Regions from separate parts of the Exiguobacterium sp. s64 genome, predicted to be linked through region 2. Evidence: predicted binding sites of a transcription regulator. Region 2 holds the regulator's gene; the other holds the start of a gene.
What was found. Region 2 encodes LexA, which represses DNA repair genes until DNA is damaged. Its sites were predicted from a motif close to CGAACATATGTTCG; they were not measured.
Positions count from the first base shown of each region.

Region 1: a site for LexA is predicted at 1,608-1,621, ahead of uvrB (excinuclease ABC subunit UvrB). Genes of this name have one in related genera too.

Region 1 is NZ_JACSLH010000004.1:203,077-207,506, forward strand. Features, by position in the region: gene KNP64_RS08585 (MIP/aquaporin family protein) at 1-574, opposite strand, end outside; gene KNP64_RS08590 (sulfite exporter TauE/SafE family protein) at 676-1,530, opposite strand; gene uvrB (excinuclease ABC subunit UvrB) at 1,675-3,651, shown strand; gene uvrA (excinuclease ABC subunit UvrA) at 3,652-4,430, shown strand, end outside.
Region 2 is NZ_JACSLH010000002.1:159,130-163,559, reverse strand. Features, by position in the region: gene glnA (type I glutamate--ammonia ligase) at 1-121, shown strand, start outside; gene KNP64_RS04390 (DNA alkylation repair protein) at 287-1,387, shown strand; gene KNP64_RS04385 (metal-binding protein) at 1,473-1,913, opposite strand; gene lexA (transcriptional repressor LexA) at 1,913-2,533, opposite strand; gene KNP64_RS04375 (hypothetical protein) at 2,739-2,975, shown strand; gene KNP64_RS04370 (YneB family resolvase-like protein) at 3,048-3,692, shown strand; gene KNP64_RS04365 (DUF896 domain-containing protein) at 3,753-3,986, shown strand; gene tkt (transketolase) at 4,186-4,430, shown strand, end outside.

The DNA of each region.
Region 1 (4,430 bases), on a different contig from region 2:
GTCCGAGGTCACGCGCCGGGTTGATGGCATATCCCGTTGTACCACCAAGCGAGAGACCGATCGAGACGATCAAGAAACCGACGATGAGCGGATTCAAACCGTCGGCAAACGTGTTGGCCCCGAATGACAAGAGGGCGAAGACGAGTACGAACGTGCCGATGATTTCCCCGATCAAGTTGAACGGCGTGTTACGAATCCCCGGTGCGGTCGAGAACGTCGCCAATTTGGCGCCCGGGTCGTCGGTCGCATCATAGTGCGGCTTGTAGTGGACATAGACGAGGACGGCCCCGATGAACGCCCCGATGAATTGTGCCAAAATATACGCTGGCACATCGGCCCATGGGAATGAGCCTGCTGTCGCAAGTCCGATGGTGACGGCAGGGTTGATATGCGCCCCTCCATAGATACCGGCCGCGTATACCCCGACCATAACGGCCAAGCCCCAACCGAACGTGATGACGATCCAGCCTGCGTTCTCCGCTTTCGAATGACGGAGGACGACGCCGGCGACGACACCGTTACCGAGCAAGATGAGTAGCATTGTACCAATAATTTCGCTGACGAATGCTGACATGTGATACTCCCTTCCTTCCATATTAAATTTGGCTCACCACTTCATTATATGCCCCAAATGAAAGCGTTTCAAAACCGGATATGCAAAAAAAGCCACTTTTCTCATGAAAAGTGGTTTTGATTGGTAATCCGGCGTCTGAAGTCGAGGATGATCCCGACGAGAAAGACGAGCAGGACCATCAAGCTCACGTAACCGAGCGGGGGAAAGCTCGTGGCGCCGAGGTCGAGGAGAATCGAAGCGATGACGGCGAGGTAGAGCCAAGCGAGGCGCCGCGAAATCTCTTTATCGTCGTAACGGTCCGTGAGGGATGCCCCAATCGGCGCGCCGATGAACGCCCCGAGGACGAGGGCAAGCGGCGTCACATAATCGAGCGATAGCGACGGCAGATAGCCGACGAGTCCGCCGAGCGAGATGAACAGGACGGCAGCGAGGCTCGTCCCGACCCCGCGATGCGTCGTGAAGCCGAGCCAACTGACGAGGAGCGGGACGATGATGAACCCGCCGCCGATGCCGAGGAGGGCGGACAATAGTCCGGCCATCGCTCCGATCATCACACCCGCGAGAACGGTCGATTTTTTCGGCTTCTGCGGTTTCGATGTTTTCTTTAATAGCGTAACGGCAAAATAAGATAGGATAGCCAGATAAAATAAGTTCAGTAACCAATCATACGTCCCCGAGATCGAGAGGACGAGGCGGCTCGACAGCTGTGCCGTGACGGCGCCGGTCAGTCCGACCGTGATGCCGGTCGACCAAGACACGTTGCCGAGCGACGTATGTTTCTTCGCGCCGGACAGGCTCGTCCCGACGACGAACAAGAGCGACGTGGCGACGGCCTCTGCTGCCGAATAACCACTAAAGAGCAGCACTGGGACGATGATGACCCCGCCGCCGATGCCGAAGAATCCGGACAAGGCGCCGACGATGGCACCGAGCGGGATGAAGAGAAGTGACCACATGACGACCAACTCGTTTCTACTTAGATTCACTCTCCATGATAACGAAAAGTGGAACGATTTGGGAAGCGTGTCAGAAGCGAATATTTGTTCGTGTATGTGCTATAATCAAGTCAATATGCAAGGAACAGAAAGCGAGGAATATATATGGATAAGATTAGCGTTCCGTTCGGCTTACAATCAGAATATAAGCCGGCCGGCGACCAACCGGAGGCGATTCGACAGCTCGTCGAGGGCGTCAATCGCGGCGACCGGTACCAGACGTTGCTCGGGGCGACCGGCACCGGGAAGACGTTCACCGTATCGAACGTCATCCAAGAAGTGAAGAAGCCGACGCTCGTCTTGGCCCACAACAAGACGCTCGCCGGGCAGCTCTATTCGGAGTTCAAGGAATTCTTCCCGAACAACGCCGTCGAATATTTCGTCAGCTATTACGACTACTATCAGCCAGAGGCGTACGTCCCATCGACGGACACGTTCATCGAGAAAGACGCCTCGATCAACGATGAGATCGATAAACTTCGTCACTCGGCGACGTCGGCCTTGTTCGAGCGCGATGACGTCATCATCGTCTCCTCCGTGTCGTGCATCTACGGTCTCGGTAACCCGGAAGAATATAACAGCCTCGTCTTAAGTCTCCGCGTCGGTAAAGAGTTGGGCCGTGATCAGATGCTCCGCAAGTTGATCGACATCCAATATGAGCGGAACGATATCGACTTCCAACGCGGACGGTTCCGTGTCCGAGGTGACGTCGTCGAGATCTTCCCGGCGTCACGCGACGAGCAGTGTTTGCGCGTCGAGTTCTTCGGAGACGAGATTGACCGGATCCGCGAGATGGACCCGCTCACCGGCGAGATTATCGCCGATCGCGAGCATGTCTCGATCTTCCCGGCATCCCACTTCGTCACCCGCGACGAGAAGCTGCAAAAAGCGATTGTCAACATCGAGGCCGAGCTCGAACAACAGCTCGCGAAGTTCCGCGAGGAAGGCAAACTGCTTGAAGCCCAGCGTCTCGAACAGCGGACGAACTATGACCTCGAGATGATGCGTGAGATGGGCTACTGTTCAGGCATCGAAAACTATTCGCGTCATTTGAACTTGACCGAGGCAGGGGCGACGCCTTACACGCTCATCGACTACTTCCCGAAAGACTTCCTACTCGTCGCCGATGAGTCGCACGTGACGCTCCCGCAAGTACGCGGCATGTATAACGGTGACCAGGCCCGGAAGCAAGTGCTCGTCGACCACGGGTTCCGCCTGCCTTCAGCTAAAGATAACCGTCCGCTCAAGTTCGACGAGTTCGAGAAGAAGTTGTCGCAAGCGATCTTTATCTCGGCGACACCAGGTCCGTTCGAGCTCGAGCATACCCCGCACATGATCGAACAGATCATCCGGCCGACAGGACTGCTCGACCCGACGATCGAGATTCATCCGATCAAAGGACAAATCGACTACTTGATGGACCAAATTCGCGACCGCATCAAACAGGACGAACGCGTCCTCGTGACGACGCTCACGAAAAAGATGGCCGAGGATTTATCGGACTATCTGCGTGAAGCGGGCATCAAGGTCAACTATATGCACTCTGAAATCAAGACGCTCGAGCGGATTGAGATCATCCGTGACCTGCGTCTCGGAAAATACGACGTCCTCGTCGGAATCAACTTACTGCGGGAAGGACTAGACATCCCGGAAGTGAGTCTCGTCACGATTCTAGACGCCGACAAGGAAGGGTTCCTCCGTTCGGACCGATCGCTCATTCAGACGATTGGGCGGGCGGCGCGGAACTCGAACGGGCACGTCATCTTGTTCGCTGATAAGATGACCGACTCGATGACGCGCGCGATTGAAGAGACCGATCGTCGTCGCTCGATTCAACAAGCCTATAATGAAGAACACGGCATCACGCCGCAGACGATCCGTAAAGAAGTACGCGGCGTCATCCGCGCGACGGTCGACGCCGAGGAGGATGTGCTCGAATCACTCAGCTCGATGAAGCCGGCTGAACGTGAGGAAGCCATCGCCAAGCTAGAAGAAGAAATGAAACAAGCGGCCCGCGACCTCCAGTTCGAACGGGCGGCCGAATTGCGTGACTTAATCTTGGAGTTGAAGGTAGGGAATTAAATGGCTGAAAAGAAAAATGCGATCGTCATCAAAGGGGCGCGCGTCAACAACTTGAAAAACATTGATATCGATATTCCACGGGACCAGCTCGTCGTCTTGACGGGCTTGTCCGGTTCCGGTAAATCGTCACTCGCGTTCGACACCATCTACGCCGAAGGGCAGCGCCGTTACGTCGAGAGTCTATCGGCCTACGCCCGTCAATTCCTCGGACAGATGGACAAACCGGACGTCGATACGATTGAAGGGCTGAGCCCGGCCATCTCGATCGACCAGAAGACGACGAGCCGTAACCCGCGCTCGACCGTCGGAACGGTGACGGAAATCTATGACTACTTACGTCTTTTGTTCGCTCGCATCGGGAAACCGGTCTGTCCGCGTCACGGCATCGAGATCTCAAGCCAGACGATCTCGCAGATGGTCGACCAAGTGATGGAACTTCCAGAGAAGACGCGCCTGCAAATCCTGGCGCCAATCGTCTCGGGCCGTAAAGGGACGCACGTCAAAGTGTTCGACTCGCTCAAAAAGGAAGGGTTCGTCCGCGTTCGTGTCAATGGCGAGACGATCGAACTGACCGATGAGATCGAGCTTGATAAGAATAAGAAACATTCGATCGAAGTCGTCGTCGATCGCCTCGTCGTCCGCGCTGACGTCGAAGGTCGTCTTGCCGACTCGCTCGAGACGGCGCTTCGCCTTGCCGACGGCCGAGCCATCATCGACAAGATGGACGGCACCGAGCTCCTGTTCAGCGAACATCACGCTTGTCCGATTTGTGGCTTCTC
Region 2 (4,430 bases):
CATGGAATCACTCGGTGAACATATCGGTGAGCACTTCCTCGAGTTGAAAGAAATCGAGTGGGATATGTTCCGTACGCAAGTGACAGAGTGGGAGCGCGATCAGTACATGACGCTCTACTAAGTCGACTAATGAGGGATATTCCCTTTAAAATCAGAGTCCTGAACGAGTCTTCGTATGAAGTGCTCATTCAGGACTCTTTTTCTATAATTCGCTTCAACTAATCAATATAATGAGGGAGAATGTATATCACTATAAATGTAATGGAATGGGATAGGGGGACGAGAAGTGGCAACACCATTAAAAGACGTGTATGATGAGACCTTTTTGTTGGAATTTGGACGACGTATTCAAACCGTGTATCCGTCATTTGACGTACAGGCTTTTATCGCATCAATCATAGATGAATCGTGGGAAGCGTTGGCACTCAAAGGGCGTACTCGACGTATTTCGATAAAACTAGGTCAGTATTTGCCACAGAATTACGAATCAGCTTTGGACGTATTGGTTGAAATTGCAGATGACTGCGTCGGCTTTCCTTATTTGTTTTTCCCGGACTTTGTAGCGGTGTATGGACAGGCAGAAGAGCATTGGGAACGCTCGATGTCAGCGCTCGAACGCTTCACACAGAAGTCGTCTTCTGAATTTGCGATCAGGTCTTTTTTGTTGCGGGAACCAACGCGTGTGATGAACCAAATGACAGCTTGGGCCATTCATCCGAACGAACATGTTCGGCGTTTGGCGAGTGAGGGTTGTCGTCCTCGCCTTCCGTGGGCGGAATCGTTACCCATGTTCAAAGAAGACCCAGCTCCAGTGTTGGAGATTTTAGAGTTGTTAAAAGAAGATCCATCATTATATGTGAGAAAAAGTGTCGCTAACAACCTCAACGATATCTCGAAAGATCACCCAGAAGCTGTACTCGCAGTCTCGCGACGATGGCAGGGCGAGCATCCTCATACCGATTGGATCATTAGACACGGATGCCGGACACTGATCAAGTCAGCCCATCCTGACGCGTTAACGATATTCGGTTATACGCAGGAAACAAATTTAACCGTCGACTCATCGATTTCTATACATCCGAACGTGATCCGCATAGGGGAGGCGTGCGAGATTCAGTACGATGTGTCCATTCGTCCAGGGGATGCTGCTTATGTTCGTATCGAATACGCGATTGAGTTTATAAAGGCCAACGGGAAAGCGAGTCGTAAAGCATTCCTGCTAGCGAATAGAACCGTCGCTGGGGGTGCGCGACTTGCAGCGACCAGAGTGCACGACTGGTCAGATTTGACGACCCGTCGGCATTATCCAGGGGAGCATCGTGTCGTCTTGTTGGTAAATGGACGAGAAGTGGCTGAAAATCATGTCATGTTGCATAAAAGTTGTTGAACTTCTATATAATAAACGGTTCGAAAAAGGGCAACCCAGTCTAATAGACGGGTTGCCCTTTTAGGTGTATGGCATAAGCATTTGCTTAAAACGCACGTTTGAAGAACGTCGATGCATAGTCGAGCGTCGTATGTAGCGTCGTCGCGAAGACGAGTCCGAAGAAGCAGGCTGCCCCGTTCAGGTCGAGCCACGATTTGGCAGCTTCCTCATACGGCGTGAACGTGAGCACGAGCGTGAGCGGGAAACCGAGATAGATGACCCGGATCAGATCGCTCAAGAGCGGCAAATGCGAGAATAACGACCGATGGGGCATAAGCTTCACGTAAGGGAGCCAAAAGCCCCGAAGCGGTCCCCATCGATAATAGGCGTCCGACTTCAAGTCGAGGTCCGGGGAGAGCCAGAACGTCCCGATCAGGGCGCCGAATAGGAACACGGTCGGAACATCGATGTCAATAAAAGGCGTGGCAATCGCAAGAGCACCGATTGCCACGAGATTCGTACGGGTATGTGTCTTGCCACTCGCCATTAGTGAATCGTGCGGTATACACCGATGACCTTCCCTAAAATCGACACGTTATCGAAATACATCGCTTCGAGCTCGTCGTTCTCCGGCTGGAGGCGAACTTTCGAAGCTTCTTTATAAATCCGCTTCACGGTCGCTTCACCTTCATCCGTCATGGCGACGACAATCTCTCCATTGTCGGCCGTGTTCTGTTGACGGACGAGGACGCGGTCCCCATCCAAGATCCCCGCGTTAATCATCGAGTCTCCTGAGACAGAGAGCATGTAGACGTTGTCGGAACCGACGACGTGAGCCGGGAGCGGGAAGTGTTCTTCCACGTTCTCGATGGCCGTGATCGGCGTACCGGCTGTGACTTTCCCGATGACCGGCACGTACATGACGGCATCGTGGTCTTCGACGACGGACATCTCTTCATCCAAAATCTCGATGGCGCGTGGCTTCGTCTTATCACGTCGAATCAATCCACGCTTCTCAAGACGGTCCAAGTGACCGTGTACAGTCGAGCTCGATGCGAGCCCGACAGCCTCGCCAATTTCGCGGACCGAAGGGGGATACCCTTTCGCCCGAACCTCAGCTTTTATAAAATCAAGAATCTGTTGTTGTCTTGCTGACATTTTTTTCAATGGATTTCACCTCGATTATGTCGAATAACCTGCGAACGCATCCTATTCTTTATGGGTTTAGTTTAACACAAGAACACATGAGCGCACAAACATTCGTTCGTTTTTTTCTGCTTGACCGAACAGAAGTTCTTGTTTTATGATGAGAACAGATAAACGAACAGACGTTCTCGAGAACGTGTATTCTTATTACCAGGAGGCAATGATTATGAGAGACACAATCAATGGAATCATCTTAGTCGGCATGTTGGCACTCGGTATGTTCGTATTTTTCGCGGTCGGAGAGCTTCGTGACAACGAAGCGGTCGTCGTGACCGAACAAAAAGTCGAACACAGTATTGAAGAAGAAGTCGCCTTGAAAGAGGCGGAGACGCTCGAAGCGCACATTCTCGCTAAACGGGATGAGGAAAAAGACGACAAGACGACGTGGTTCGCCGCCGAATAATCGTTTCTGATTGCGAACATCCCTTCATCCTGTGTATCGTAGAGGGCGAATGGAAAGAAAGGAAGTGACGCGATGCGAGTCGTCATTTATTGTCGCGTATCGACGAACAAGTCCACCCAAGAGACGTCGCTCAGTCGTCAGGCGGACGAATTGAAGCAGATGGCGAGACGTCTTGATGCTGAGGTGGTCGATGTGATCAGTGAACAAGAGAGCGGGTATGAGGTCAATCGGGCGGGACTGCTCGATCTATTGGAGCACGTCTCGACGTCCGATCTCGATGCCGTGCTCGTGAGCGATGACAGCCGTCTCGGACGGGGAAATGCAAAAATCGCTATCTTGCATACGCTCATGAAACATAACGTGCGCTTGTTGACGATGCAGTCGTCCGATGAATATATCGTCTCCGACGCCGAGAAGATGGTACTCGAGATCGTCAGTGTCGTCGAAGAGTATCAACGAAAGATCCATAACGCTAAAATTTCACGCGGAATGCGTCGGGCGGTCGCGAACGGATTTAATCCGCATCGGAATATCCAGCACCATGACCAGGGAGGCCGGAGCCGAATCGAAGTTCCGATTGAAGAAATCGTCCAATTGCGTGAACGTGGACTCACGTTCGCTGAAATTGCCGCCACCCTCCGCGGTTTTGGTTATGAGGTATCGAAAGCGACCGTGAACCGGCGCTACTTGGAGCACGTGTCGGTACCAGAAACTTGATTCCTGCTCGCTGATTTTGTACAGTAGAAGGACAAATTCAGTAGAGAGGGGGCGAGCCCGATGCTAGCACCTGAACAGTTGGAGCGAATCAATTTCCTCGCCAACAAAGCAAAGACAGATGGTCTGTCACCACAAGAGATGGACGAGCAGCAAGCGCTGCGCCAACAATATTTGCAAGCGTTCCGCCAATCATTCAAATCACAGATGATGGGAATGAAGGTCGTCGATCCGGAAGGAAACGACGTAACGCCAGAAAAATTAAAAGATGAGCAGGAACGTTACCGCTCAGAATGACCATGAATGCACATCCTATTTCATATAGGATGTGCATGTTTGTTATACGCGAACGTTGATCAGGGGGACTCATTGATGCGTTTTCAAACGAAAGGAAGTAAACGATTCCATTTAATGTGTTATACTAATTAATTAGTTGTGACACACGAATGAGTGTGCTAAAATATGACGGGTAGAAACTTTGTTAACAACAGAGAGGATGAAATTAGTGGAAACAACTACTAAAGAATTATTAGCGATTAACTCGATTCGGACGCTCTCAATCGACGCGGTCCAAAAAGCGAACTCAGGTCACCCGGGTATGCCGATGGGTGCGGCTCCGATGGCGTTCACACTTTGGACGGACAAAATGCGTCACAACCCGAAAAACCCGAACTGGTTCAACCGTGATCGGTTCGTCCTTTCAGCGGGACACGGTTCGATGCTCTTGTACTCGCTTCTTCA